Sandaracinus amylolyticus: one gene and its partner. The protein of the gene in region 1 binds, or shares a complex with, the protein of each later gene. Links are inferred from orthologs where the notes say so. Each region holds a gene or a part of one and is shown in the gene's direction. Other genes may lie near its edges.

Region 1 (15,025 bases):
TAGAGCGCGTCGTAGACGTAGCCGTCCTCGAGCACGACCGTCTCGTCGCCGACCTGCACCTCGACGTCGGCGGGACCGACGTCGCCCGCCGGCACGATCACCGCGAGGCGGCGCGAGTCGATCAGCTGGTGGTCCGCGGGCTGCACCGCGCGCCCGCCGATCGTCACCTGCGCATCGTCGGTGAACCCGGTGCCGCGGAGGATCACCTGATTGCCGCCGACGAACGGACCGTGCGACGGCACGACGCGATCGAGCGACAGCGACGTGTTGGCGATCGCGCTGTCCGAGAAGGTGGGGACGCCCGAGTCGATCGGTACGGTCGCGTCGATCCCGGCGGCGTCCGGCAGAGCGATGGCACCCGGGCGGTCGCAGCCCACGGCGAGCGACGTGGCGGCCACGAGCGCGATAAGAAGCAAGCGTCCCGACATTCGAGCTCCTACGCAGGTCGAACGCAGACCAGCCCCAGCCGACTGGGTGGGCGAGCACTGCGAGACGGAACAAGTGGTGAACGGCGGAAGAGGGCCCGCGGGCGATGAGTGGCCGCGCCGGGCTCGTCCCGTCGCGTCACGCGCGTCGTCAGGCCTTTCTTGGCCATTCCCGGAGTATCGAGGTATGTCGAACCAAGTCAAGGCAGCCTCTCCGACCGTGTCCGTCTTCCGATGAAGCTCCTACGGCTCGTCCTCAGCGATCTGCACCTCGGCACCGGAGTGCGTCGCGGAGAGCTCAATGCGTTCGAGGACTTCCGCCACGACGACGAGTTCGCGGACCTCCTCGCGCACCACGACCGCGAGGTCGGCGAGCACGGCGAGCTCGAGCTCATCCTCAACGGCGACGTCTTCGATCTCCTCAAGGTGAAGATCGACGGCCGCTGGCCCACCGAGATCACCGACGAGATCGCCACCGAGAAGCTCCGGCAGTGCCTCGACGGACATCCGCGCTTCGTGCACGCGCTGCGCGCGCTGCTCGCGAAGAAGGGGCGGCGTCTCGTCTTCCTTCCCGGCAATCACGACCTCGACATGGTGTTGCCCGGCCCGCAGGAGCTGTTCCGCCGGTACGTCGCCCCGGGCCCGCTGGGCGAGCGCGTCCGCTTCGTGACCTCGACGGACACCTATCATTTGCCGGAAGGCATCCAGATCCGTCACGGACACCAGCTCGAGCGCATCCACCGCGTCGACTACGCGCGCCTCACGCGGAAGCTGCGCGACGGCCGCGAGATCCTCGATCTGCCCTGGGGCAGCCTCTGGATCCTCGACGTGATGAACCCCGCGAAGGAGCAGCGCAGCTACGTCGATCGCATCCAGCCGCTCGGGCGCTTCCTGCTCGGCGCGTTCGTCTTCGACACGATGTTCGTGCTGCGCTTCCTCTACCACTCGAGTCTCTACTTCCTCCGGCGCCGGGTGTTCGACATCGGCGCGTGGGTCGAGCGCATCCGCCGGCTCCCGCAGATGCTGCGCGAGGACATCATCGCGCTCGGCGGCTTCGACGAGGTCGTGCACCGCGAGCTCAAGAAGCTGCGCGGCGTGCGCTGCTTGATCATCGGGCACAGCCACGGGCCTCGATACCTGCAGATGCCGGGCGGCAAGCTCCTCGTGAACACCGGCACGTGGATGAAGATGATCAACCTCGACGTGAGCCACCTCGGGCAGGACAGCGGGCTCACGTACTGCACCATCGACTACTCGGAGGACGGCGATCCCCGCATCTCGCTCGTGAAGTGGCACGGGATGCGGAAGCCGTACGAGGTGATCCCGTATGCCGACTGATCACGTTCGCGCGACGTGCGCGCTGGTGCTCGCAGGGGCGCTCTCGATCGCATGCGAGGAGCGCGATCCAGCGCCCTTCGCGCCGGAGCGCGACGGCGCCATCGAGCGACCCGACGGTGGTCCGCTCGTCATCACGCGCCGCGACGCCGGTCAGCGCGACGCCGGGATCGACGCGGGCGCGTTCGACGGCGGCGATCTCGGCGACGCGGGCGTCGGCCTCCCCGTGGTCGACGGTGTGATCGGCGAGCGCGAGTACGAGCTCGGCATCGACGACGTCACGAGCTCGACGCCGCCGACCGGCCTGCCCGATCAGCTCACGCGCCTGCTCGTGGTCCGCACCGCGACGCGCCTGTGGATCGGCATCGAGGGCAACGTCGGTCCCGGGCGCGGCATGATGCTCCTGCTCGACGCCGCGTACGGCGGCGAGGACGGCGTGACGCTCACCGCGGGCAGCCTCGCCGACAACGTCGGCACGCTCGACCGCGCGCTCAGCAGCGCGGTCCTCTTCAGCGCGGAGGACTCGTTCCGCCCCGAGTACGCGTGGGGCGCGCTCGCCGAGGTGCCCTTCACGATCGACGGCTCGGAAGACGACGTCGGCTGGCGCGAGATCACGACCGCCGACGACTTCGCCGACCTGCCGAGCGGCAATCGCACGGTGTGCTCGGAGGACGCGTGCGAGACGTCGATCCCGATCGGCGGGACCGGCATCCTCCGCGCGGGCACCATCGCGATCGCGGTGCGCACGATCGACGCGAACGGCCTGCTCTCGAGCCAGACCCTGCCGCTCGACGAGCCCGGCGCGCCCGAGTCGATCTCCAACGTGCTCCGCGTGTTCCCGCCCGAGTGAGCAGTCTGTTAGCTTCGCGCGCGTGGATCGCGACTCCTTCCTTCTCGTCGTCAACCCACGCGCGGGCGCCGGTCGGGCCGAGAAGCGCCTCCCCGCGCTGAGCGACGCGCTGCACGCGGCGGGCGCGAAGTTCGAGGTCGCGCGCACCGCGGGGCCGCGCCACGCGACCGAGATCGTGCGCGATGCGCTCGGGCGCGGCGTGCGCGGCATCGGCGTCGTCGGCGGCGACGGGACGCTCAACGAAGCGGTCAACGGGTTCTTCGACGGCGACGGGCGCGTCATCGATCCCGACGCGTGGATCGGCCCGCTCTCGTGCGGCACCGGCGGCGACTTCCGCAAGACGATCGGCAGCCCCGACGTCGGCGCCGGCGGGCGCGGCATGGACGCGCTCGCGAGCCGCTTCGTCGCCGCGACGCCGCGGCCGCTCGACGTCGGCTGGCTCGAGATGCTCGATCACGACGGCGCGCCCGCGCGCCGCGCGTTCCTCAACATCGCGAGCTTCGGCGTCGGCGGGCTCGTCGATCGCCTGGTGAACGAGACCCCGAAGTGGATGGGCGGCACGCCCGCGTTCTTCCTCGGCACGGTGCGCGCGCTCGCGCGCTATCGCAGCCAGCGAGTGCGCGTGAGGCTCGACGACGGAGCCGCGCGCGAGACGAAGATCGTGAACATGGCGGTCGCGAACGGACGCTTCTTCGGCGGTGGCATGCAGATCGCGCCGCGCGCCGAGATCGACGACGGGCTCTTCGACGTCGTCGGGCTCGAGATGGACGTGAGCGCGAGCTTCGGCCTCACGTCGCGCATCTACCGAGGGCGCCATCTCGATCGTCCCGGCGTGAGCTTCGAGCGCGCGCGTCGCGTGCGCGCCGAGCCGGTGAGCGAGGGCGATCACGTGCTGCTCGACGTCGACGGCGAAGCGCCGGGCCGCCTGCCCGCGACGTTCTCGGTGCGCGCGAGCGCGATCCACCTGCGCGGATGACTGCAGGAGTGCTCGTCCCGGAGGTTCCGGACGGGAGCGCGCGTCTCGCGCGCGGACGGAAGGGAGCTCCGGGCGAGCCGATGATGACGCGAGCGCTCCGCGCGGTGCTGCTCGGCGGTGCGGGCGGCGCGTGCATCGCGGTCGCGGGCTCGCCGATCGAGCTCGTCGCGCTCGCGTTCCTCGGGCCCGCGCTGCTGATGCTCGCGATCGACGATCGCGAGATCACGCCTCGCGTCGCGCTGCTCGCCGGCGCGTCGTGTGGCTTCGTGTGCAATGCGATCACGACGTCGTGGATCGTCCCGCTGCTCGAGGAGTACGCCGCGTTCCCGCTGGTCGCGGGCATCGCGGTCGGCGCGCTGATGTGGATCGGCCAGGCGCTCCCCTTCGCGGTCGCGGCGTGGCTCGCTGCGCCGCTCATCGCGCGCGGGATCGCGGGATGGATCGCGCTGCCGATCACGCTGACGATCGCGGGCTCGATCGCGCCGATGCTCTTCCCGTGGCGGCTCGGCGTCTCGCAGATGCCGGGCGTCACCTTCGTGCAGCTCGCGGAGCTCGGGGGGCCGCCGCTGATCGATCTCGCGCTCGCGCTCGGATCCTGCGCCGCGATGCACGCGCTGCGTCGCCGCGACGCGCGCGTCGCGATCGTGGCGGCGCTGGTGATCGCGACGCCGTACGCCTACGGCGCGTGGCGCATCGACGCGATCCAAGCGCAGCGCGAGGCCGCGCCGAGCCTGCGCGTCGGCGTGGTCCAGCCGAACCTCGGGGTGCGCGAGAAGCACGACCCGTTTCTGCGCGACGCGCACCTGCGCCTGCATCGCGACATGACGCGCGAGCTCGAGGCGCAGGGCGTCGAGCTCGTGCTCTGGCCCGAGAGCTCGTACCCGTCGTACCTGCCGCACGATCCCGGCCGCGACGTGCGCGCGATCGGACGCATCCTCACCGACGGAGTGCGCGGCCCGATCCTCTTCGGCGCGCTCACCGAGGCCCCGGGGCGTCGCTACAACTCGGTGATCGGTCTCGCGCGCGAGGGCCGCGTCACCGGCATCTACGACAAGGTGAACCTGCTCGCGTTCGGCGAGTACGTGCCGCTCTGGGACTTCCTCCCGCCGCTGCAGCGCGTGGTGCGACGAGGCTTCACCCACGGCGTCGCGGAGGGCGTCGTGCCGATCGCGGGCGCGCGCGTCGGGGTGCTCAACTGCTACGAGGATCTCCTCGTCGAGCACGCGCGCCTGACCGCGGCGCGGGGCCCGTCGTTCCTCGCGAACTTCACGAACGACGCGTGGTTCGGCGACACGAGCGCGCCGCACCTGCACCACATGCTCGCGCGCCTGCGCGCGGTCGAGACGCGCCGCGATCTCGTGCGCGCGGTCAACACCGGCATCAGCGGCCTCGTGCTCGCGACCGGCGAGGACGCGGGCCGCACCGCGCCGTTCGTGCGCACGTCGTTCGTCGCCGAGGTGCGCCTGCTCGACGGCGCGCCGACCCCGTGGGTGCGCTTCGGCGACCTCGTCACGCCCGCGCTGCTCGGCGTGTACCTCGCGATGGCCCTCGCGCGTCGGCGCGGCGCGCCACGTTGACGTCTCGGCCCGCCCCGCGTGCGCCGCGGCGCAGCGGGAGCGCCTCACGAACGACACCACGCGCGGCCGCGACGCGCCAGACGAGCCTCGACCGGCGCTCCTCGGACACACGCGACGCGCCGCACGAGCCCCGACCGGCGCTCCGCGTACCCGCACGACGCGCCGCACGAGCCCCGACCGGCGCTCCGCGGACACGCGCGACGCCCCGCACGAGCCTCGACCGGCGCTCCCCGGACGCGCGCGGAGCCCCACACGAGCCTCGACCGGCGCTCCGCGGACACGCGCGACGCCCCACACGAGCCTCGACCGGCGCTCCGCCGGACCCACCCCCTCGCGCCTCCCGCCGAGACCTCTACTCCTTCGTGCCCTGCCCCACGAAGTAGTCTTCGCGATCCCGGAACAGCGCGTTGAACGTCGTCAGCGAGCCGTAACACGCGGTGATGTACTGCTGGAGCTGGACCTTCTCGTCGTCGGCGAGGCCCTTGCTCGAGTTCACCTTCTGCTCGAGCACGCGCAGCTTGTCGCGGAGCATCACGATCTTGTGGAAGAACTGATCGAGCGGGACGCTCTTCGGCTGCGTCCCGTCCTTGCCCGGCTTGAGGATCATCTCGCCGCCGCGCCATCGATCGCCCATCGCGACGTCGCCGACCCCCAGCTCCTCGAGGAGCACCTCGCGCAGCACCCGGCGGAACTCGTCCTGGTCCATGTCGATGTCGATCTCCTGCGGCAGCGGCTTCTTCGGCTCGCTCGCGCGCGCTTCTTCTTCGCGCATCCGCCGCGGCGTGCCCGCCGCGACCTTGCGCTTCAGCGCTCCGTCGAACGACGTGCCGCGCTGCTTGAAGTGCGAGCACGTGTTGTCGTCGCGGAGCGGCGGCACCCAGCACCCGAGCCGACACTCGCCTTCCTGCGCGCCGTCCTCCGTCTCGCGGTACGAGATGAAGAACGAGCAGCTGCCACAGCGTCCGGCGAGATCGCGCTCCATGCGGGGACGCCAAGATAGCACCCACCCGCGCACGCGCGTACGCTCCCTTCTCGCATGAAGGTCACGCCGTTCAACCAGCCTCCGCCCGCGCTGGGCAACCAGTACGACGAGGATCGCCCGCTCCGCTCGCTGCTCGCCCGCATCGTCCCCCGCGACGCGCTCCTCTCGATCGAGCCCGCGCTGCGCGACCTGGGCGAGCTCGCCGGCGGCGAGCTCTACCGGATGCAGCTCGACGATCGCGAGAACGACCCGAAGCTCGTCCACTGGGACGCGTGGGGCAACCGCATCGATCACATCGAGGTCTCGCCGCTGTGGAAGCGCGCCGAGCGCATCGCCGCGGAGAAGGGCCTGGTCGCGACCGCCTACGAGCGTCGGCTCGGCGCGCTCTCGCGCGTGCACCAGTTCTCGCTCGTGCACCTCTTCGGGCCCGCGACGGACATCTACGCGTGCCCGCTCGCGATGACCGACGGCGCGGCGCGCACGCTGCTCGAGTCGGGCAACGCGGTGCTCGCGGAGCGCGCGGTGCCGCGCCTCACGTCGCGCGATCCCGATCGCTTCTGGACGAGCGGCCAGTGGATGACCGAGTCGACCGGCGGATCCGACGTCGGCCGCAGCGAGACCGTCGCGACGAAGGACGAGAGCGGCCAGTGGCGCCTCTGGGGCCGCAAGTGGTTCACGTCCGCGACCACCGCGCAGATGTCGCTCACGCTCGCGCGCCCCGAGGGCAACGGACCCGGCGGTCGCGGCCTCGCGCTCTTCTACGTCGAGACGCGCGATCAGGACGGGCGCCTCCGCAACATCCTGGTGCACCGCCTCAAGGACAAGCTCGGCACGCGCAAGGTGCCGACCGCGGAGCTCACGCTCGACGGCACGCCCGCGACCCCGGTGATCGGGCTCGACAGCGGCACGAAGTACATCTCGCCGATGCTCAACGTCACGCGCACCTGGAACACGGTGATGGCCGTGGCCGGCATGCGGCGCGGCGTCGCGCTGGCGCGCGACTACGCGACGAAGCGCGTCGCGTTCGGCGCGCCGCTCTCGGAGAAGCCGCTCCACGTCGACACGCTCGCGGGCGTCGCGGCGGAGTACGAGGCGGCGCTCCAGCTCGCGTTCTTCGTGGTGCAGCTCCACGGGCGCATCGAGGCGCGCGAGGCGAGCGATCGCGACGTCCTGCTCGCGCGCCTGCTCACGCCGATCGCGAAGCTCGTCACCGGCAAGCAGGCGGTTGCGGTCGCGAGCGAGGTGCTCGAGAGCTTCGGAGGCGCGGGCTACGTCGAGGACACCGGGCTGCCGGTGCTGCTGCGCGACGCGCAGGTCCTGCCGATCTGGGAAGGCACGACGAACGTGCTCTCGCTCGACACGCTGCGCGCGCTCGGCCACGGGCCCGACGTGGCGGCGGCGCTCGAGCAGGAGATGGAGTCGCGCGTCGGGACGATCTCGGACACGTCGCTGCGCGAGGTCGCGGAGCGGGCGCGAGGCGCGGTGCGTCGTGCGCTGGGGTGGCTCGCGTCGACGTACTCGTCGAGCCCGCTCGACGTCGAGGGCGGCGCGCGCCGGTTCGCGCTGACCCTGGGGCGCTCGCTGGAGCTGCTCCTGCTGGCGCACCACGCCGACTGGTCGCTGAGGAACGAGCGCGACGCGCGGTCGCGCGCGGCGGCGCTGCGCTTCGCGCGCGCGCCGTTCGATCTCGTCGAGGACACGCCGGTCGCGGATCTGCGCGCGCTGGCGAACGACGAGCCGCTCGCGGTGTGAGCGCGACGGACGGGGGCCGGTGCGAGCACGCACCGGCCTCGCGCGTCCCCGGTGGCGGCGCGTGCAGAGCAGGTTCGTGCAGGCGAGCCGCGGCCGCGTGAAGAGGTGGGACGGTCTCCGGCCGGGCACGCTCGACGCACGGCCGCGCACGCACTGACCGACCTCGCGCAAGCTCATGAAATCGCGTCGCTCATGGAGCTCGACGCGCATCCTCGGCGACCCCACGGAGGCCCACCCACCGCCGCCGCGAACCGTGGCGACGGAACGCGCCCCGTTCCCTGGTCGATCGCGATCCGCGGCTGTACCATCCAGACCGTTTCTCCGTCGCCGTGCAGGCTCACGGCACGTTCCACCGCCCCGGCGGATTTCGCGTGCACGACCGCGAAACCGGGTCATTCCTCTCGCCCAGCCGCGCGGAAGCCGCGCGCAGCGAGCGAAGAAGCAGAGCGAGGAAGGCTAGAGATGGCTCACGACTTCGGCGTCAACCAGGGACTCGTCGAGGAGCTCTACCTCAAGTACCGCGAGAACCCGGCCGCAGTGCCGGCCGAATGGCGCAAGTTCTTCGACACGCTCGACGAAGATCCCTTCCCGCCCCGCCGCTCGTCGGCGGGCGCCGTCGCGGCGCCGAGCTCGGTGGGCACGCTGCTCACGCCGAGCGCCGTCGGGACCCTCACCGCGCCCGCGACGAACGGCGCGCACGCCGCGAACGGACAAGCGGCGGCCGCGGCGCAGCCCGCGATGGCGGCGCGCTCGGCGTCGGATCGCCGCTCGTTCATCCCCGGCCCCGAGACCCGCGCCGCCACCGAGCTGCAGAGCCGCGTGTCCGCGATGGTCAACGCGTACCGCGTGCGCGGCCACCTCTTCGCCGACCTCGATCCGCTCGGCCTCGCGCCGAAGCCCGCGTTCGACATCGACCTGTCGGCGTTCGGCCTCGAGAACGTCGACCCCGAGACGACCTTCCAGGCGATGGGCCAGCAGCTCTCGCTGCGGCAGATCGTCGCGCGCCTCAAGGAGACCTACTGCCGCACGATCGGCACCGAGGTCACGCAGATCGAGGACCCCGAGGAGCGCAACTGGCTGCAGCACCGCATGGAGTCGACGCTCAACCACGTCGATCTCTCGCGCGAGCAGCAGCTGCGCCTGCTCGGCAAGCTCACCGAGGCCGAGGTCTGGGAGACCTTCATCGACACGACCTACGTGAAGACGAAGCGCTTCAGCCTCGAGGGCGGTGAGAGCACGATCCCGCTGCTCGAGCTGCTGATCGAGACGTCGGCCGCGCACGGCGCGGACGAGGTCGTCATCGGCATGGCGCACCGCGGCCGCCTCAACGTGCTCGTCAACGTGATGGAGCTGCCCGCGCACGACCTGCTCGCGGCGTTCGAGGACGCGCAGCCCGAGAAGTACAAGGGCCGCGGCGACGTGAAGTACCACCTCGGGTACTCGAGCGATCGCAAGTTCGCGGGCAAGAACGTCCACCTCACGCTGTCGTTCAACCCGAGCCACCTCGAGTTCGTGAACCCGGTGGTCGAGGGCCGCGTCCGCGCGAAGCAGGACCGCCGCGAGGACCACCACCGCAAGCGCGTCGTGCCGCTGCTGATCCACGGCGACGCGGCGTTCATCGGCCAGGGCGTGGTCGCCGAGACGCTCAACCTCGCGAACCTCCGCGGGTACACGACGGGCGGCACGATCCACGTCGTGATCAACAACCAGATCGGCTACACGACGGAGGTCGAGGACGCGCGCAGCACGCGCTACTGCACCGACCTCGTGCGCATGCTGCGCTGCCCGGTCTTCCACGTGAACGGCGAGGACCCCGAGGCGGTCGCGCAGGTCGCGAAGCTCGCGGCGGAGTACCGCCAGCGCTACGGCAAGGACGTCGTCGTCGACCTCTACTGCTACCGCAAGTACGGCCACAACGAGGGCGACGAGCCGCGCTTCACGCAGCCCGTGATGTACCGCGCGGTCGACTCGAAGAAGACGGTCCGCCAGGTCTACGTCGATCGCCTGCTCGAGCTCGGCAAGATCACGCCGAACGAGGCCGACGCGATCATGCAGGAGCGTCGCGAGCGTCTCTCGAAGGCGCTCCACGAGGTCCGCGAGACCAAGCGCACCTACGAGCCTTCCGCGTTCACCGGCGTGTGGACGGCGTACCAGGGCGGCCCCGACGCGAGCGCGCCCGACGCGCCGACCGCGGTGGCGAAGTCGACGCTGGTGCCGCTGCTCAACACGCTCGCGCACGTGCCCGACGGCTACCAGCTGATGCGCCAGGTCGCCGGGGTGCAGCAGCAGTATCGCGATGCCGCCGAGAAGGGGAGCGGCATCAAGTGGGGCGTCGCCGAGAACCTCGCCTACGCGACGCTGCTCGCGCAGGGCTACAACGTCCGGCTGACCGGGCAGGACTCGCGGCGCGGCACGTTCGCGCACCGCATGGCGGTCCTCCACGACACGAACACCGGCAACGAGTTCGTGCCGCTGCACCACCTCGGCGAGGGCCAGGGTCGCTTCGAGATCTACGACTCGCCGCTCAGCGAGCAGGGCGTGCTCGGCTTCGAGTACGGGTACTCGCTCGACTCGCCGGACGCGCTGGTGATCTGGGAAGCGCAGTTCGGTGACTTCGCGAACGGCGCGCAGGTCATCATCGACCAGTTCCTCGTGAGCGGCGAGGACAAGTGGCATCGCCTCAACGGGCTCGTGATGCTGCTGCCGCACGGCTTCGAGGGCGCGGGCCCGGAGCACTCGAGCGCGCGCCTCGAGCGCTTCCTCGCGCTCGCGGCCGAGGACAACATCCAGGTCGTCAACCTCACGAACGCGGCGCAGATCTTCCACGCGCTGCGCCGTCAGGTGGTGCGCCCCTGGCGCAAGCCGCTGATCGTGATGTCGCCGAAGAGCCTGTTCCGCGCGGCGGAGGCGACGTGCACGCTCGACGACCTCGCGACGGGCAGCTTCCAGCGCATCATCGGGGACGCGGAGATCGCGCCGAAGAAGGCGAAGCGCGTGATCCTCTGCTCGGGCAAGGTCTACTACGACCTCGCGCAGTACCGTCACAAGCTCGGCCGTGACGACGTCGCGATCATCCGCCTCGAGCAGCTCTACCCGCTGCGCCCCGAGGAGATCCGCGACGTGCTCAGCGTCTACGCGGACGGCACCGACCTCGTGTGGGTGCAGGAAGAGCCGTTCAACAGCGGCGCGTGGTACTTCCTGAACGCGCGCCTGCCCTCGATGATCGAGTACCGGCTGCCGCTGCGCTGCGTGTCGCGCGTCGAGTCGGCGAGCCCGGCGACCGGATCGGGCAAGGCGCACGCGCTCGAGCAGCAGCAGCTGATCGAGGAAGCGTTCGCGAACATCGGCGCGAAGACGGCGCGCGCGAGCACGCGTCCGCGCGCGTCGACCGCGAGCTGATCGCGCGCTCGAGGCGCACGAAAAAGCCCCCCTCGCCTCGCGGCGAGAGGGGCTTCGTCGTTCTGGGTGGCGCGCGAACGCGCGCGTCGAAACATCGGCTCGCCCGCCGGACCTACCGTCTGCGCGCTCCCGTCCGGGACCGGCGAACGAGCACTCCAGCGAGGACTCGAACATCGGCTCGCCCGCCGGTCCCTACCGTACGCGCGCGTCGCGCGCTTCCGTCCGGGACCGGCGAACGAGCACTCCGGCGATGGCTCAGCTCTTCACTTCGATGCGGCGCGCCTTCACGTTCTCGCGCTTCGGGAGGCGCACGGTGAGGATGCCGTCCTTGAGCGTCGCCTCGATCTTCTCGACGTCGACGGTGCGCGGCAGCTTGAACGAGCGCGAGAACGCGCCGACCCAGCGCTCGCGCAGGTAGTGGCCCTCCTCGCGCTCGCTCTTGCGCTCGCCGCTGAACGTCAGGACGTCGTTCTCGACGCCCACGCTGATCTCCTCGAGCTTCAGCCCGGGGAGCTCGGCCTGCACGAAGATCGCGTCGGCGTCCTCGAAGACGTCGACCGCGGGCGAGAAGGTCGAGCGCGTCGCCGCGGCACCGCGCGGGGCGAACGAAGAACGGAACAGCTCGTCCTGGAGGCGGCTCATCTCGGTGAAGGGATCCCAGCGGGTCAGCATCGGCGTACTCCTCCCTGCGCGAGACGGATCTCGCCCGTCCGCGCGTCGACACACGTGGTTGGCTCTGCCCTCGGTCGACGCCGCACTCGCGAGCTGTTCGCTCGGCCTCGGCGTCGCCTCGGGCGACGAGCCGCACGGTAAGCATGTCGATCGGGCGGTCAAGACAGGTCGCGCTCGCCGTCGTGCGCCGAACGTGGAACGCTTCGTGAAGCGCGTCGGTGCTCGGGCTCGTCCCGCTCCCCCATCGCTCCCCGGAGGGTGTCTGCATGAGGTTCGCGTTCCCGCCGCTCACACCCGTCGTCCGCGTGATCCTCGTGGTGCTCTTCGCGTCGTTCGTCGCGCAGAGCCTGCTGCAGGGCCTCATCGGGCTGCCGCTCTTCGACTGGCTCGCGCTCTCGCCCGAGCTCGACGTGCCGCTGGCGTGGCAGTGGGCGACGTATCCGCTGGTGGAGTACGTGGGCTCGAGCGCGGTGATCTCGCGCGCGATCGACCTGTTGCTCGTCTGGACGTTCGGCGCGATGGCGGAGTCGCACCTGGGGCGCAACCGCACGATCCAGCTCGTGGTCGTGTCGGTGATCGGTGGGGCGGTGCTGCCCCTCGTCTTCGGGCTGCTCTTCCGTGATTACGCGGTGCCGGCCGCGGGCGCGGGCGCGATCTCGTGGGCGATGATGGGCGCGTTCGCGGTGATCACGCGCGGCGCGCCGGTGAACTTCGTGTTCATGCCGGCGATGAGCGCGTGGCACGCGCTCGGCGTGTTCCTCGTCGTCACCGCGCTCCAGTCGATGTGGGCGCGCACGCCGACGCCGCTGCTCATCGCGCTCGGCGCGCTCGCGGCCGCGGTGCTCTTCGTGCGCTGGATCGAGCAGCGCCCGGCGAAGCCGACGAAAAAGGCGGGCGGCAACGGGCCGCGGCGGCGCGGTGGCGCGTCGCACCTGCAGGTCATCCCCGGCGGTCAGTCGAGCGAGGACGAGCGTCCGCGCTGGCTCAACTGACCGCGACGTGAGCTAGGATGCGCGGCCGATGGGCCGCGTCTGGGCGATCGCGATCAACACGTTCCGCGAGGCGGTGCGCGATCGCGTGCTCTACGGCGTGCTCGGGTTCGCGACCGCGCTCCTGCTCTTCACGCTCGCGCTCGCGGAGCTCTCGCTCGATCAGCAGGAGCGCGTGGTGCGCGACCTCGGCCTCGCGTCGATCTCGCTCTTCTCCGTGGTGGTCGCGATCTTCCTGGGCTCGTCGCTGCTCTACAAGGAGATCGAGCGCAAGACGCTCTACGTGATCCTCCCCAAGCCGATCCGACGACACGAGTTCTTGATCGGCAAGTACGCGGGGATCGCGCTCACCGCGATCGTGTTCGTCGCGATCATGGGCGCGATGCAGCTCTGGCTCGCTGCGATCCAGGCGGGCGCGTCGGCGATGTGGCTCGTGGTCGAGCCCGTGGTGCTCGGCATCGCGCTCGGGCTCGCGCTGTGGAAGGCGAAGGATCGCACGAGCGTGCTCGTGCCGTTCTCGCTCGTCGCGCTCGCGGCGTCGGCGGGCGTCGCGCAGAGCGCGGGCGTCGCGGTCGGACCGACGCTCGCGGCGCTCACGCTCGACGTGGGCGAGGTGCTCGTCGTGGCGGCGGTGGCGCTCTTCTTCTCGAGCTTCTCGACGCCGTTCCTCACGGGCGTGCTGACCGTCGGGGTGTGGCTCGTCGGTCGCTCCGCCGACGAGATGGCGACGATGCGCAGCAACGTGCTGCCCGAGAGCGTGCGCGATCTGCTGCACGGGCTCGCGTGGGTGGTGCCCAACCTGAACCTCTTCGTGCCGCCGCATCGCGCGCTCACCGAGCACGTCGAGGGCTCGGGCGGACCCGTCGAGTACGTCGCGTCGGCGATGGGCTACGGCGTGCTCTACGCGGCGATCCTGATCGTGATGGCGTGCGTGGTGTTCCGGAGGCGCGACTTCCTTTGACCGCGCCGGCGCGCGAAGACGGGCGCTGGGCGCGGCGCATCGCACGCGCGGTCGGGATCGCGGGCGTGCTGCTGCTGGTGCTCGCCGTGCGCGTGGTGACCGCGTCGCGCGCCGAGCTCGTCGAGGCGGATCGACTGCGCGAGCGCGGCGACGTCGATGCCTCGGTCGCGCACTACCGTCGCGCAGCGCGGTGGTACGCGCCGGGCAATCCGTACTCGACCGACGCGCTCGATCGCCTCGCGGAGATCGCGCGAGGCGCAGAGGCCGCGGGGGATCGCGATCTCGCGCTCGCGGCGTGGCGCTCGGTGCGCGGTGCGATCCTCGGCGCGCGGAGCTTCTACGTGCCTCACGCGGAGCGCCTCGAGCGCGCCGACGAGCACATCGCGACGCTGATGGCCGCGCTGCCGCCGCCCCCGGTCGACGCCGGTCGGAGCGAGGCGGAGCGACGCGCCGCGCACCTCGAGCTGTTGCGCGACGTCCCGCGTCCTTCGCCGTTCTGGGGATTGGTCGCGCTGCTCGGCCTCGCGACGTGGATCGTGGCCGCGCTCGCGTTCGTGACCCGCGCGATCGACGAGGAAGATCGGCTCGTCGCCGCCCAAGCGCGCGTGTGGGGAACGGTGTGGATCCTCGGGTTCGGCTCGTTCCTGCTCGGGCTCGCGCTCGCTTGAGAAAACAAAGGCGCGCGCGTGAGGAATGTTGCTCGCCCCGTCGCGGCGTTGCTACATGGAGCCCGGCCCATCGTGGGCCTCACCGGAGGAGCCGCACCGTGGACAACATCAAGGTGCGCGGAGGCACGCCGCTGCGCGGCACGCTCCGCGTGAGCGGTGCGAAGAACGCCGCGCTGCCCATCCTCTGCTCCGCGCTGCTCGCCGATGGCGAGCACGTCTTCCGCAACGTCCCCGACCTGCGCGACATCGTCACGACGGCGAAGCTGCTCGAGCACATGGGGCTCGAGGTCGACGTGAATCCCCCGGTCGTCACCGTGCGCGCGAAGCCGGTGCTCGAGCCCGACGCGCCGTACGAGCTCGTGAAGCAGATGCGCGCGTCGGTGCTCGTCCTTGGCCCGCTGGTCGCGCGCTACGGCCGTGCGCGCGTGTCGCTGCCGGG
Region 2 (14,517 bases), 830 kb from region 1 along the record:
CGGGATCGAGGCGATCGACGAGGTAGCGCTCGAGCAGGAAGACCTCCCACGCGAACGGGTGCGGCGAGTCGACGTCGTCGAGCGAGTCGCGCACGCGATCGACGTCGATCGCGAACACCGCGAGGTGCACGTAGGTCGCGCCGTGCCGGCTCGCGAGCGCGCGGTCCATGATCGTCGGCAGGCCGAGGCCCTCGGATCGCGCGGAGACGGTGGGCAGCTTGACGCGCATTCGGCGGTGAACATGGACGCCGCTCCGCGCGCCGTCGAGCGCGCCTTCAGCGCTCGACGTGCAGGTCGAAGCGCTCCTCGCCGACGAAGAGCGCGATCGCGAGCTCCCCCTCGCCCTCGGCGTGGCCCGACCAGTAGCCCGGCTGCATCGACGTGGTCCGCAGCCCCACTCCTTCGAGCCGCAGCGGCGCGTCGGTCGTCGCGTAGGCGGCCAGCTGTCCGTCGTCGAACGCGTACACCTCGACGCGCGCCGCGCCGGTGCGCGCGTCCTCGACCTGCGCGACCCGCCGGCCGCTCGCGGGATCACGCATCGGCTCCCCGTCCGCCGCAGCGAGCACGAGCGGTGCGCGCGTCCCGTCGGGGCGCGCCGACGTCCGCAGCGCCCACGCGAGCTCCTCGCGCGCGCGCGCCGAAGCACGGATCCGGCGCGCGATGCTCGCGGCCTCGAACGGATCGAGACGGCCCGAGAGGAGCCGCGAGACGTCTCGCGGCGAGGGCTCGGAGCGCGGCGCGGCTTCGGGATCCGGCGCACGGCCGGCGAGCGCACGGAGCCCGTCCCGCGCCAGCGTGAGCGCGATGCGCAGCGCTTCCTCTTCGTCCTCGTCGTCGCGACGCTCGGCGCCCGCATGGAGCAGCGCGCGCTGTCCTACGCGGCGGAGATCTTCGCGCGCGCGGCGCGACGTGTCGGGCAGCGCGCCCGTCACCTCGAGCGCGACCGAGAGCGCGAGCGCCTCGAGCACCGGCCCGATCGCGTCTCCCTCTCGCCACGCCGCGGCGGTGCGCGCGCGCTCTTCCCAGGCTCGCTGCAGCTCGTCCGTCATCGCGCAGCTCCCTCGATGGCAGCCAGATCGTCGCACCCGCGCGCTCGACCTCGGCTCGACCGAGACGCGCCGGCCCGCGATCCCGGCGATCCCGGTGCGTGGGGCGAACGAGCGGCTCTCGGAGCGGCGACGGCGTGCATGGCGCGCTCCCGACGCCGCGGGTGCGGTGCGACTGACGCGCTCACGATCCCTCCCCGCGTCGCCGCGACGGCCGCGGCCTCCCCGCGTCGGCGCGCCGCGCGCTCACGAGCTCGCGCACCGCCGCCGCGATGTCGGACGCGGTCGAGCCTTCCCCCGACTCGCGCACCCAGCGATCGAGTCCCGCGAGCACCCACGGCCGCCCGCGCTCGACCCACTTGTAGACGCGATCGCGCGTGAGCGGCTCGCCCGCGTCGAGCGCCGCGGCGATCGCGTCGAAGTCCGCCTCGAGCACGGCGCGGTGCAGCGTCGCGCGCGCCTGCATGCGCTTGAGGTGACGGCTCGCCGCGTTCGGCTCTGTGGCCTGCAGCTCCGCCTCGACGTGATCCTCGATCGTCGCGAGCACGCGCTCCAGCGCGTTGCCGTCGAGATCGCCGCCCGCGTCGCCCTCGAGGCGATCGAGCAGCGGCGTCGCGTCCTCGCTCTCGCTTCCGCGGTCGAGCCCGCGCTGCACCGGATCGCGCTTCCGCATCCGGAAGCCGTCGACCTTCTTGCGGCGGTGGATCGTCGAGACCCACTTCGCGGCCTGCAGCGGGACCGAGGCCTCCATCGTCCGCACGTTGCGCGCAATCGCGAGCAGCGTCTCCTGGCGCGCCTCGTCGGCGTCCGCGCCGCCCGCGGGCCACGTCTCGCGCAGCCACGCGTCCACGGCGCGCCAGTGCACGTCGTGGCGTCGCGCGAGGGGATCCTCGGCGTCGCGGAGCGCGATCAGAGCGGCGAAGAGCGTGTCGGGCGAGGACATCGGAGACGCGAGCGGAGGGAGTTACCCGATGCGAGCCCCGGACTCAATGCCGTCAGATCGCTTCGCAGCGCGCCACGAGCTCGCGCAGCGCGCGGCCGAGCGCGTCGGGGCTGCTCTTCGCCAGCGCTCGCTCCACGCGCCCTCGGGCCGCGCCGAGCCATCGGGGCGCATCGCCCCACGTCGGCAGCGCCGCGAGCGCGGCGCGGGTGCGCGCCGTCGCGTCCTCGTCGAGCCGTGCGCTCGCGACGCGCACCTCCGCCTCGACGAGCACGTTGACGTGCGCCAGCGAGCGCAGCCCCGGCTCGAGCGCGCGTCCGTGCGCGAGCGTCGAGCTCGCCAGCAGGTGCAGCCCGCGCTCGCGCGCGTCGCGATCGTCGCCTCGCGCGAGCGCGAGCCCGAGGTGACGTCGAGCGCGCAGCCCGGGCAGCGGATGCTCGTGAAGCGCCTCGTGCACCGCCGGCACGTCGAGCACCTCGCGCGCCTCGGACCAGCGAGCGAGCGCGACCAGCGCGCCGCCCCATCCGGTGCGCACCCAGCTCTCCTTCTTGCCGCGCGCGCCGGGCTCGTCCTCCGCGACCTCGTGCATCGCGGCGCGCCACATCGCGCGCGCTTCGGCGTCGCGGCCGAGCCGACCGAGCGCCTCCATCAGGTACACCCGGCTGCGCGCCGCGTCCTCGGGCGCGTGACGCAGCGTGAGCGCGAGCGCTTCGTCGAAGCAGGCGCGCGCCGCGTCGTCGCGCCGCCGCCCCATCTCGACGAGCCCCGCGCAGCCGAGCGCCTTGATGTGCTCACCGCGCAGCCGCGCGCGGCGCGCGATCGTGATCGCGCGCTGCGCCGCCTGGGCTGCGGCGCGGAACCGGAAGAGCTTCAGCTCCGTCATCGCGCGCTGCTGCTCGAGCGCGGTGAGCGGCCCGTCCGGGACCGCGTCGGCCTGGCTCTCCGCGATCACGCGCGCGCTCTCGAGCACGCGCAGGCTGCCCTCGGGATCGCCGAGGTGACGCCGCGCGGCAGCGAGGCGCGAGAGCGTCTCGATCTGCAGGTCGGGGCGCGCATCGGGCAGCGTGCCGGCGACGCGCGCGAGCCGCTCGTCGATCGCGGGCCAGCGATATCCACGCCATCCTTCGGCGAAGAGCGCACGCGCCTCGCGCACCGCGCGCTCGGGATCGCGACGAGCGCGCACCGCGACGAGCGTCGCGTCGAGCAGCGCCTCGACGGTGCGCACCGCGATCACCTCGATGCCCGCGCCCGCGCCGCGCGCTTCGTCCTCCTGCTCGGCGGGCACCACGATCACGTCGCAGCCCGCCTCGCGCGCCGCGCGCACCTTCGCGGGGATCGCGCCCACCCGCGCGATCACGCCGCTGCGCAGCGCGCCGGTCACCGCGATCCCGCTGCGCGTCGATCGCTCGCTCCAGAGCGACACCGCGCTCACCAACGCCGCCGCGCCGAGCGACTCGCCGTCGATCGCGACGGCCTCGAGCGCGCGCGGTCGCGCCGCGACGAGCCGGAAGCGTTCCATCGCGCGCGGTGGCGCTGCCCGCTCGGCCGCCATCGCGAGCGCATCCGCGAACGCCGCGCTCGCGCGCGCGCCCAGCGCCGGTCGGTCCCCGCCGCCGCCCGCAGGGTCGAACTCGATCCACAGCATCCGCACGAGCGCATCGCCCGCCGACGCGTCGAAGAGCGGCACGCGCACGGCGTGGGGAGGAGGCGTCTCCTCGCACGCGCCGATCGCCGCCTCTTCGATCCCGAGGGCGCGGGCCCGCGCCCTCAGCGCGATCGCGACGCTGCCCGGATCCGCGAGCGAGAACGCGCGCGCCGCGAGCTCACGCGCGTACCGGCGGGCCGCGACGCCCTCGGCGCGCTCCGCCCGCACCACGAACGGCTCGACGCGCCCGGCGCGCAGCGCGCGCTCGATCGACTCGGGATCGAGCGCGCTCAAGCCGGTGTTCCGAAGCCGTCCGTCTCGAGCGCTGCGCGCGGAGCCCCTGCGAGCGCGAACGCGATCCGCATCAGGACAGGAGCTGCTCGAGGAGCGCCAGGTTCTCGCGCTCCTCCTCGCTGATCTCGCCGTCCGCGCCGACGATGCTCTTCGCCATCTCGAGGAAGAGCGCGCGGTGCTCGCGCGGGATGTCGTTCGGATCGACCTCGTCCGCGCGCGGCGGGAGCTCGAGCCACTGCTGGACCTGCTTCGCCTCGGCGTCGTCCAGCTTGAGCTTGCGCATCATCTTCTGGACGAAGCTGCGCTCCTGATCCGCGATCCGCAGATCGGCCCACGCGAAGGAGCACACGAACTTCATCAGACGCAGGCGGTCTTGGCTGTCGAGGTTGCCGAGCACGTGTCCTCCTGGGGAAAGGCGGCGAGTCTACACCGGGCGTCAGGGCGAGGCGGGCGCGCTCTCGTCGGCGCCGCCGAAGGTGCGCGCGGCACATCCGGCGAACGAGCGCGACGTCAGGTGGCTCACGGCCCAGAGCCCACCCACCGCACCGAGCACGAGCAGCACCACGAGGCGCACCAGGAAGCGTCGATCGCGCCGGAATGCGTGCTCCTCGAGATCGGCCATCGAGCGCGATGATGCGTCGGGGCGAGAGCCACCGCAAAGCCGTGCCACGAGCAGTGGGCATCTCGGTTGAAAGCCCCCAGGCAGTCTGGTAGTGACAGGCACCTTTTTCCGCGGCTTCCGCGGTGTTCGCGACGCGCCCGGCGAAATTCCGCGGGCGCGCGCAGGAGGAGCTCGAATGGCGACGACGGTCGTGATGCCTCCGCTCGGCGAGAGCGTGCTCGAAGGGACCGTGGGAAAATGGCTGGTCCAGGAAGGCCAGCGGGTCGAGCGCGATCAGCCGGTCGTGGAGATCCTGACCGACAAGACCGACAGCGAGATCCCGGCGCCGGCGTCCGGCCTGGTCGTGAAGCTGCTGGTGAACGAGGGCGACACCGTGCCGATCGGCGCGCGCCTGCTCGAGATCGACGAGACCGCGTCGGGCGCGGTCGCGGCCGCCCCCGCGGCTCCGGCGCCTGCCGCCGCGCCCGCGGCGCCCGCGCCGGTCGCGGAGCCGGCGAGCAGCGGTGAGCCCGGTCGCGCGTCGCCCGCGGTGCGCAAGCTCGCGCGCGAGATGGACGTCGACCTCGGCTCGATCGAGGGCACGGGCCAGGGTGGCGTCGTCACCCGCGAAGACGTGCTCCGCGTCGCGAGCGCGGCGCGCCCCGCAGCGGCCCCCGCGCGTCCCTCGGCGCCCGCGATCGCGCCGCCGCCCCCCGCGCCCGTCGCCGCGCCCGCGCCCGCGCCGCGTCCCGCGGCGACGTCGCCCGGTGTGCTCGCCGCCCCCGGCACCGCGCCGGCCGGTCTCGCCGAGGCGCTGCGCGTCCTGTCGGGACAGAGCGCGTTCAAGGTCCCGCCCTACCAGCAGCAGCCGGGCGACAAGGTCGTCCCGTTCTCGCGCCGCCGCCGGATCATCGCGGACCACATGGTCTACTCGAAGCTGTCGTCGCCCCACGTGGTGACGTTCGCCGAGTGCGACCTGCACAAGACCTCGGCGCTCCGCGACAAGCACAAGGACGCGCTGAAGAAGGAGGGCGTGAGCCTCACGTTCCTCGCGTTCGTCACGGCGGCGGTCGCGCGCGCGCTGCGCGAGTACCCGGTGATGAACTCGCGCGTGCTCGAGGACGCGTACGTGCAGCACCGCGACGTGAACCTCGGCATCGCGGTGGAGACCGACGAGGGCCTCGTCGTGCCGGTGATCCGCAAGGCGGACGAGCTGCGGGTGCGCGGCATCGCGCGCGCGATCGACGAGATCGCGACGAAGTCGCGCGACGGCAAGCTCACGCCGGACGACCTCGCGGGCAAGACGTTCTCGATCTCGAACCCGGGCCGCAAGGGCAACCTCGTCGGCGGCGCGATCATCTCGCAGCCGAACGTCGGCATCCTGCGCATCGGCGAGATCAAGAAGCGCGTCGTCGTGGTGGAGAACGACGGCCAGGACACGATCGCGATCCACCCGGTGATGTACATGGCGCTCTCGTACGACCACCGCGTGGTCGACGGCGTCGTCGCGAACGGCTTCCTGTTCCGCGTGAACGAGCTCCTCGAGAAGGGCGAGTTCGAGATCTGAGCCGTGGTTGTCGGAGGGGTCTTGGAGACCCCCTCCCCAACGCACGAAAACGGCCCCTCGCGGGGCCGTTCTCGTTCCGTCGGATCGGGTCCGCGGATCGCTCAGAACGAGCCGAGCACCATCGCGCCCGCGACGCTCTCGCCGACCATCGGGACCACGGCGACGTCGGTCTCTTCGTCGGCGAGCATCCCGCCCTCCTGCGTCGTGATCAGGAGGAACGCGGTCGTGCCCGCCGCGAGGATCGTCGTGATCAGGAGCGCGTCGGTGACGACCGCGAGCGTGCTCGCGCTGTCCGCCGCCTCGCGCCCGTCGACGCGCGCCTGCTCGCGCACCGCCTCGGGCAGGCTCGTGTCCTCGTACGTCGCGACGTGGCGCTCGAAGTCGTCGTTCGCCGCGAGCGCGAGCCCGCCGGTCACACCCGCTGCGATGCCCGCCGCGATCGTGATCGCGCCCGCGACCCACACGCCCTCGAGGATCCGGAACCCACCGCCCGAGCTCGGCGGCGGCGTCGGCTCGGGCTCCGCGATCGGCTCGACGACCGGCTCCGGCTCGGTGCTCGCGACGACCGGCTCGGCCTCCGTCCCCGTCGCCTCGACCGGAGACGCGCCCACGCCCGACGCCACGACCGCCTCCGCGCGCGCGAGGCGCACGTCGACGCGCGCGGTCTGACCGCCCGCGACCGTCACGGTGCGGCGCTCGGCGCGGTAGCCGTCGAGCTGGATGTCGATCGTGTGATCGCCCGCGACCACCCGCACCGGCTCGGCGATCGGCGCGCGTCGCTGCTCGGTGCCGTCGATCGTCACCACCGCGCCGTCGGGCGTGACGTGCAGATCGAGCTCGCCCACGCGCTGGCGCAGCCGCCGCACCGCCGCGTCGACCTCGCGGCGCTGCTCGCGCGACGCGCCGGTGCTCTCCGCGAGGAAGCGCTCGAAGTGGAACAGCGCCTCGAGCGGGCGATCGAGCTGCTCGTACGCGTTCGCGATGTTCACGCGCACCATCGGGTGCGGCGCGAGGCGATACGCCTCCTGGAACGCCTCGAGCGCGACCTGGTAGTCGGCGCGCCCGTACGCGTCGACGCCGCGCTGGAACTCGACGCGCGCACGCTCGCGATCGTCCTGCGCCGCGGCGCGTGGGCTCGCGATCCCGAGCGCGAGCGCGACGAGCGCGACGACGAGGGCACCCAACGTGGTGCGCGAGAGCGAACGCATGAAGACCTCCACCGAGAGGGCGACGGTACGTTCGCGCTCGGGCGCGCGTCAAACGCGACGGGCGCGACGCAGCGCGAGCAGCGCGAGCCCGAGCAGGAGCGCCCCGCCCGGCGCGCGGGTGGACGGCCCGGCGCGGCACGAGCAGCCCCCGTCGCCGCCGCCCTCTCCGCTCCCCGCGTCCATCGTCGTCACGCCCGCGTCGGGCACGATGCCCGCGTCGACCTGGAGATCGAACACCAGGTCGGGCCAGAACATCGGGCACCGCTCGCCGACCTGCGTGTCCGCGCTGCAGCCGACGTCGTTGCGCACGTCGTCGTAGCTCCAGAGCGCGTCGAGCGTCTCGCCGCCATCGCTCGAGCGCGCGAGCGCGAAGCCCGTCGTGCGATCGTCGGCGCACACCCAGAGCTCGCCCTCGCGCTGCGCGAGGCAGCGCACGCGCAGCGCGGGATCGAGCATCTCGAACGTGAGCCCGCCGTCGGTCGAGCGCGCGAGCCCGCCGTCCCAGCTTCCCGCCCACACCGTCCGGCCGTCCGCGCTCATCGCGAAGCCGACGATCTCGAGCATCTCGAGCACCGTGCGCCACGTGTCGCCGCCGTCCTCGCTGATCAAGAGGCGCTCCGGGACCTCGTCGGCGACCGGCCGCACCATCCGCGCGAACAGGCGATCCGCGTTCGTCGGATCGACGCCGAGCACGTGCACGATGCGCTCGCCCTCGACCAGCGGGATCTCGATCGCGCGGAACGTCTCCGCGCGATCGTCGCTGCGCAGGACCACGCCGCGGCGCGGCTCGGTGTCGGTCATCAGGATCGCGCCGCTCGTGTACACGCGCATCGGATCGCTCGTCCCCACGCGGATGCGATCGGTCAGCGCGGTCGGGTGCGGGATCGCGATCGTCGACCAGGTGAGCCCTTCGTCCTCGCTGCGGCGCACCTCGTCGGGCGTCGTGCCCGTCGACGTGATCAGCCACGCGGTGCGGGGCTCGCTCGGGTCCTGCACGACGTCGACGACGTACTCGTCGTCGGGCGCGGTCTCGGGCGTCGACCACGCGCACTGCGCCTCGTCGCTCCGGTGCAGGCCGTCGAACGTCGCGGCGACCAGGGCGCGCGACGGGAACATCACGATCGCGGGATCCTCGTTGGTGCGATCGAAGGGCACCGCGTCCGCGCACTGCCACGTCCACGTCTCGCCACCGTCGCGCGTCGTGATGAAGCCCCAGGTGGCGCGCACCACGACGTGATCGCGATCGGTCGGATGGAAGGTCACCGCGCCGAGCGAGGGCTCGCGACCGTGCGCCGACGCGCGAGCGGCCAGCGCGAGGACGAGCAGCAGCGCGATCGACGACACGCGCATCATCATTCGAGCGGAGCTCCCTGTACGACGACGAGGTCCACGTACCAATAGCCCGCGTCGTGCTCGAGCTCGACCGCGATCGGCACCTCGCCGTCGGGCGTGACGAGCACGCCGTCGAGCACCGCGGTCTCGCCGTCGAGCGTCGCGTTCATGAACGTCGCGTCGGTGTGGCGCGCCAGGCGCGGCAGTCGCTCGACCTCGCGCTGCAGGCGCGCGGCGTCGTGATCGCGCTGGTACGCGGCGCTCGTGCGCTGGACCGCGCTCTGCCACTGCGATGCGCGCACGTCCGCGAGGAAGCCCTGCGCCGCGTCGCGCGCGGGCGCGGGCAGCACCGCGTAGCAGGCCACCGACGTCGCGCAGGTCGCGACGAACGCGAGCAGGCCGCAGCCCACGCCGGCGATTCGGAGCGCGCGGCTCATGCGCGGCTCAGCGTCCCCAAGGATCGAGCACTTCGGAGAACGTGCGGTGGCGCGCCGCGATCGGCGCGAACGGATCGATCACCTCGGACGCGATCGCGATCTCGCGGCGCGGCGGAGGCGGCGTGTGCTCGAACGGATCGAGGATCTCGTCCACCCACACGACGTAGATGTCGGCGCCCGCGCCCGAGCGCGCGTTGGGGCGGGTCGGCGCCGAGCGCACGTCGGTCGCGGCCTCGACCTCGCCGATCACGCGGCGCGCCGCGTCCGCGATCGTCTCGTCGTAGCGCCCGGGGCGCGTGATCTCCGCGACCGTCGACGCCGATCCGCCGGTCGCGTCGAAGCGCACGAGCCAGCGCGCGCGCGCCGAGTGCGCGATCGTCAGCGTGCCGGTCGCGCCGTGGGCCTGGGGATCGGTGATGCGCACCAGCTCCCGACCGAGCGTGCTCGCGATGGTGCGGCGCAGCCGCTCCGGGTTGATGCGCGCGTGCCCGGGATCGACGACGAGCACCACGGCGCCGCGTGCGTCCTGCGCCGCAGCGGGCTCGGGAACGAGCGCCGCGAGGGCGATCACGAGCGCAGGAAGAAGAGCACGCATCGAGAGCCCAAGCGTAGGAGACCGGCGGGCGTTCGAGCAACCCCGCGGCGGGGTCACCCTCGCTCCCGGCGCAGCGCGCGCACGCGGTCGACGGCGCGCGCGATCACGGTCACGCAGGGATCGCAGAACCCGCCGCAGCAGGTGCGCCACGTCTCGTCGGGCGCGTCCACCCGGGCGCGCACCTCGTCGCGCAGATCCTCGGGCAGGCCGAGCTCGCGCAGCGCGTCGGTGATCACGTCGTCGACATCGCGCGCGGCGGTCATCGGAGGGCACGAGCATGCCGCGCGAACGCGCGCGATGCAGCATGGCAGACTCGCGCCGTGCGCGACGACGAGGTGATCGCGGAGCTCGGGATGCCGCTCGAGGCGCGGCCGAGCGCGCTGCCGTTCGACGGTCCGCGCACGTGGTGGATCGGCGACGGGATCGTCGCGTGGTGCGCGAGCGAGGCCCGGGTACGGGACGAGCTCGCCGGGCTCGCGCGGGGCGCCGCGCATCCGCTCGCGCCGCGCGTGGTCGCGCACACCGCGCGGGCGATCGCGCTCGCGGCATCGCCCGACGCGCCGGAGGACGCGCTCGAGGCGCTCGTCGCGTCGGCGCCGCGCGAGGTGCGCACGATCGAGGCGACGGTGCGCGCCCACCTCGAGGGCATCGCCTCGCCGATCTCGGTGCCGCGCGCGCTCGCGCGCATCGTGGGGCGGGCGCGCACCGATCGCCTGCTCGCGCGCACGCTGCGGGTCACGACGCGCGTGGGCCCGATCCTCGGCGGCGTGCACCCGGCGTGGCTGCGGCGCGCGGAGGGAGGCGTCGCGTCGCTCTCGATGCGCCACGCGCAGCACGAGGGCTGGAGCGCGATCGATCTCGTCGCGCCCGAGGTCTTCGGGCTCGGCGCGCTGCGCGACGACGACGACGACGCAGCCTACGATCTCGCGCTGCTCGCCGCGCTCGCGCGCGAAGCGACGCTCGCGCGCGGCGACGACGCGGAGGACGCGGCCGAGCGCGCGCGCGACGTCGTCGATCGACTGATGCCGCGCGACACCGCGCGCGCGGTGCGAGTGCGCGTGGAAGCCCCCGCGTGGCTCGACACCTCGCGATGGCGCGGAGACATCCCCGCCGCGAAGGCGCGCTGGGCGCTGCGCGAGCTCGACGGCCTGCCGCTCGGCGGCGAGATCGTGCGGGTGCACGTCGATCCTCCGCTGCGCGCCGGTCGCGCCGCGCCGCCCTGGCGCCCGCGGAGCGAGCGTCGACGCGAGCTCTTCTCGCGGTGGGATCGCGGCATCCAGGCCGACGACGAAGGGCTCTTCTCGGCGACGCCCGAGGCGCTCGCCGATCGCATCGCCGAGGGCGCGCACGGCGTGGTGATCGACGGCACGTGCGGCATCGGATCGATCGCAATCGCGCTCGCGCGGCGGCCCGAGGTGCGCGAGGTGATCGCGGTCGACCTCGACACGTCGCGCCTCGCGATGGCCGCGCACAACGCGCGCATCTACGACGTCGCGTCGCGCATCCGCTTCGTGCACGGCGACGTGCACGACGTGATCGCGCGCGAGCGCGCCGACGTGCTGGTGCTCGACCCGCCGTGGGGCGGGCGCGACTACGATCGCGCGCGTGTCGTCGCGGAGGATCTCGCGCTCGACGTGCGCCCGCTGATCGCGACGTTCGAGGGCGCGATCGTGCTGAAGCTCCCGCGCAGCTTCGACGTGCGCACGCTGCCGCCCGGCTTCGTGACCGAGCCCGGCGTCGACGCGCGCGGTGGGATCAAGATGCTGATCGTCCGCCGCGCCGCGCAGCGGCCCCGCGGAGCATGACGGCGGCCCCGAGGAGCTGATCGGCGGCCCCGAGGAACTGATCGGCGGCCCCGAGGAACTGATCGGTGGGGTGCGGCGCCCCCACTGCCGGCCTCGATTTCGCGATCGGCGCCCTCGTTTTGGCGATCGGCGGCACCGTTTTCGCGATCGGCGGCACCGTTGCACGGAACGGCGGCACCGTTGGCACGAACAGCGGCACCGAGACCGCGCGCAGCGGCACCGAGACGGCGCGCAGCGGCACCGAGACGGCGCCCAGCGGCGACGTGGCCGACCGCGGCGGGCACGAGACCGACCGCGGGGGCTCAGTCCCGCGAAATCACAGCGTTTTCGACCCGCCGCGGGAGCACGCGGGCGTCCCACACGAAGAAGAGCGCGCCCCCGATCACCGGCACCACCGCCGCGGCGGCGAACGTCGTGCGCAGCGAGGTCGCGTCCGCGAGCGCGCCGAAGATCGGGCTCGCGAACAAGATCCCGGCGTCGAAGATCGCGCTGAAGAGTGACATCGCCGAGCCGCGCTCCTCGTCGCGCGCGCGCCCCGCGGTCATGCCGCTGACGATCGGGAACGCGAACGAGTGGCCGAGCCCGGCGAGCGCGCCCGCGAGCGCCATCGACCACGCGTCGCGCGCCAGCGCGAGCGCGGCGAGCGCGATCGCGATCGCGACGAGCGAAGGCGCGAGCACGCGCTTCGGGCCGACGCGCTCCGGGACCCATCCCGCCGTGAGGCGCAGCAGGATCGCCATCGCCGCGTACCACCCGTAGAAGAGCCCGACCGACCCGATGTGCTCCTCGAGCACGAAGGTCGCGAGGAACGCGTAGGTCGCGCCGAGCGCGCTCGCGAACGCGAGCCCGATGAACCACACCGGCAGCAGATCGCGCTGCAGCGCGACCGCGACGAAGCCGCGCTGCGCGCGCGCGTGCACGTGGACCGCGTCGCGACCCTGGCGCGCGCCGGTCTCGGGCAGCGCGAGCGAGACGAGGAGCCCGAGGCTCGAGCACGCGAGCATCAGCACGAAGAGCTCGGTGAACCCCGCGTGCTGCAGCACGAGATCGCCGACCAGCCCGCCGAGCGCGACCGGCATGAGGCCCGACACGCCGAACGTCGCGAGCCCTTCCACGCGACGCGCCGCGGGCACGAGATCGGTCGCCGACGTGAAGAGCGCCGCGAGCGCCGCGCCCGATCCGAGGCCATGCGCGACGCGCACGATCCACAAGAGGGGCCCGACGTGATCGACGAAGAGGTACCCCGCGCACGCGATCGCGTGCACGAGCCCGCCGAGCACCATCACGCCGCGGCGCCCGGCGCCGCCGTCCATCGCGCGCCCCGCGAACGGGCGCACCGCGACCGCGCCCGCGCCCGCCGACGCGACGACGAGCCCGACGGTCAGCGCGCGCTCGCCCCACCGCTCGAGCAGGCCCGGCAGGTGGAGCGTCAGCAACACCCCGAGCCCGTGCAGGAAGTTCGCGGCGAACGCGACGAGGAACGGGCGCGTCCAGATGCTGCTCACGCGCGCGGAGGTGTAGCGCGCGCGCGCTCACGCGCCCGCCTGCACCCGATCGATCACGCTCTTCGGGATCGGCACGAGCTTCTTGTTCGCGTCGACGCAGACCATGTGCACGACGCCTTGCACGAGGAGCTCGCCGCGCCGCCACACGTCCTGCTGGAACACGATGCGGAAGCCGCTCTCCATCCGCGGCGTGCTGCGGATCTCGAGCGTGTCGCCGAACACCGCGCCCTGCTTGAACGTGAGCTCGCACTTGTAGACGACGAAGCCGACGCCGTCCTGGTGGAGCAGGCGCACGAGCTCCTCGACGCCGAGCAGGTGCTCGCGCGCGCGCTCGAAGTACTTGAGGTAGTTCGCGTGGTAGACGAGGCCCGAGTGATCGGTGTCCTCGTAGTAGATCTGCACGGGGAACGTCGCGGTCGTCATGCGCTCTTCGCGAGCTCCCGGTGCGCGTGCTTCGCGGGGATCTTGCTCATCGCGCGCTCGGCGAGCGCGGTGATCGTGAGCGAGGGGTTCACGCCCGGGTTCGCGCTGATCGCGGAGCCGTCGATCACGTAGAGGCCGTCGTAGCCGAAGACGCGATGCTCGCTGTCGATCACGCCCTCGCTCGCGTCGCGGCCCATGCACGCGCCGCCGAGGATGTGCGCGGTCGTCGGGGTGCCCGCGAGCGTCTCGGTGAGCATCGTCATCGCGACGCCGCCGACCTTCTCCGCGAAGCGGCGCGCGAGATCCGTCGCCTCCTCGATGAACGCGGCGGGCGCCTCGCTGCCGGGGCTCAGCGTGCTGACGAGCCCGCGCTGGAACCCGGTGTACACGCTGCGCCCGAGCCGCAGCGAGAGCGTGCCCTCGAGCGTGCGCATGTAGAGCAGGATCTGGCTCGCCTTCGCGAAGTCGCCGACGGTGAGCGCCTTGAGCCAGAGCGCGGGCTGGCGGAAGAAGCTGCGCACCGAGCCGCCGATGCGCGTGAAGACGTTCGAGCCCGGCGAGTGCGGCAGCACCATCGTGCGGAAGAAGCCCGAGCCCTCGGCGTAGCGCACCGGCTCGATGTGGCTGTGCTCGTCGGTCTCGAGGATCGACGTGATCGCGATCCCCTTGCTGAAGTCTTCCTTCCACTCGGGCGCGATGATCCCGATGAGCGCCTCGCTGTTCGTGCGCACGAAGTCGCCGACGTGCTCGCTGAGCTTCGGCAGGCCCTCGGCGTCCTCGCGCATCTTGAGCAGCAGCGGGATCGTGCCCATCACGCCGCCCGAGAAGACGACGTTGTCCGCGGTGAACGTGCGCGTCGCGCTGCCGAACGTGTGCTTGGTCTCGACGCGATAGCCGGCGCTCTTCCCATCGGCCGACGCGCGCGGGCGCACCGCGGTGACCTCGGTCTCGGGCTCGACCTTCGCGCCGCGCTTCTCCGCGAGGTAGAGGTAGTTGCGATCGAGCGTGTTCTTCGCGCCGACGCGGCACCCGGTCATGCACGCGCCGCAGTAGTTGCAGCCGACGCGCGCGGGGCCGTCGCCGCCGAAGTACGGGTCGGGCACTTCCTGATCGGGCGTG

What was found.
Region 2: DB32_RS13305 (region 1) and DB32_RS09805 share a complex: the UniProt entries of both Escherichia coli proteins name them as parts of the 2-oxoglutarate dehydrogenase (OGDH) complex. The link is inferred for Sandaracinus amylolyticus from one-to-one orthologs.

Annotation. Positions count from the first base shown.
Region 1 is NZ_CP011125.1:3,162,923-3,177,947, reverse strand. What follows is about bases 8,038-11,496. They hold DB32_RS13305 (2-oxoglutarate dehydrogenase E1 component), read left to right. Parts: upstream 8,038-8,359; coding sequence 8,360-11,296; downstream 11,297-11,496. Also shown: DB32_RS13340 (IPT/TIG domain-containing protein), read right to left, coding at 1-398; DB32_RS13335 (metallophosphoesterase), read left to right, coding at 660-1,763; DB32_RS48175 (hypothetical protein), read left to right, coding at 1,753-2,610; DB32_RS13325 (diacylglycerol/lipid kinase family protein), read left to right, coding at 2,633-3,586; lnt (apolipoprotein N-acyltransferase), read left to right, coding at 3,670-5,163; DB32_RS13315 (hypothetical protein), read right to left, coding at 5,516-6,145; DB32_RS13310 (acyl-CoA dehydrogenase family protein), read left to right, coding at 6,200-7,897; DB32_RS13300 (Hsp20/alpha crystallin family protein), read right to left, coding at 11,552-11,968; DB32_RS13295 (rhomboid family intramembrane serine protease), read left to right, coding at 12,235-12,960; DB32_RS13290 (ABC transporter permease), read left to right, coding at 12,989-13,918; DB32_RS13285 (hypothetical protein), read left to right, coding at 13,915-14,586; murA (UDP-N-acetylglucosamine 1-carboxyvinyltransferase), read left to right, coding at 14,685-15,025. UniProt on the Escherichia coli protein: E1 component of the 2-oxoglutarate dehydrogenase (OGDH) complex which catalyzes the decarboxylation of 2-oxoglutarate, the first step in the conversion of 2-oxoglutarate to succinyl-CoA and CO(2).
Region 2 is NZ_CP011125.1:2,328,739-2,343,255, reverse strand. The notes cover bases 3,957-6,907. They hold DB32_RS09805 (dihydrolipoamide acetyltransferase family protein), read left to right. Parts: upstream 3,957-4,722; coding sequence 4,723-6,093; downstream 6,094-6,907. Other genes in these bases: DB32_RS09800 (PEGA domain-containing protein), read right to left, coding at 6,195-6,907; DB32_RS09810 (hypothetical protein), read right to left, coding at 4,362-4,547; DB32_RS09815 (tellurite resistance TerB family protein), read right to left, coding at 3,996-4,322. Outside these bases: DB32_RS09835 (hypothetical protein), read right to left, coding at 1-229; DB32_RS09830 (hypothetical protein), read right to left, coding at 276-1,049; DB32_RS09825 (hypothetical protein), read right to left, coding at 1,231-1,989; DB32_RS09820 (S16 family serine protease), read right to left, coding at 2,042-3,925; more of DB32_RS09800, read right to left, coding at 6,908-7,301; DB32_RS09795 (WD40/YVTN/BNR-like repeat-containing protein), read right to left, coding at 7,350-8,657; DB32_RS09790 (hypothetical protein), read right to left, coding at 8,654-9,070; DB32_RS09785 (hypothetical protein), read right to left, coding at 9,078-9,665; DB32_RS09780 (hypothetical protein), read right to left, coding at 9,719-9,928; DB32_RS09775 (methyltransferase), read left to right, coding at 9,986-11,470; DB32_RS46555 (hypothetical protein), read right to left, coding at 11,421-11,711; DB32_RS09770 (MFS transporter), read right to left, coding at 11,773-12,975; DB32_RS09765 (YbgC/FadM family acyl-CoA thioesterase), read right to left, coding at 13,003-13,398; DB32_RS09760 (GMC oxidoreductase), read right to left, coding at 13,395-14,517. UniProt on the Escherichia coli protein: E2 component of the 2-oxoglutarate dehydrogenase (OGDH) complex which catalyzes the second step in the conversion of 2-oxoglutarate to succinyl-CoA and CO(2).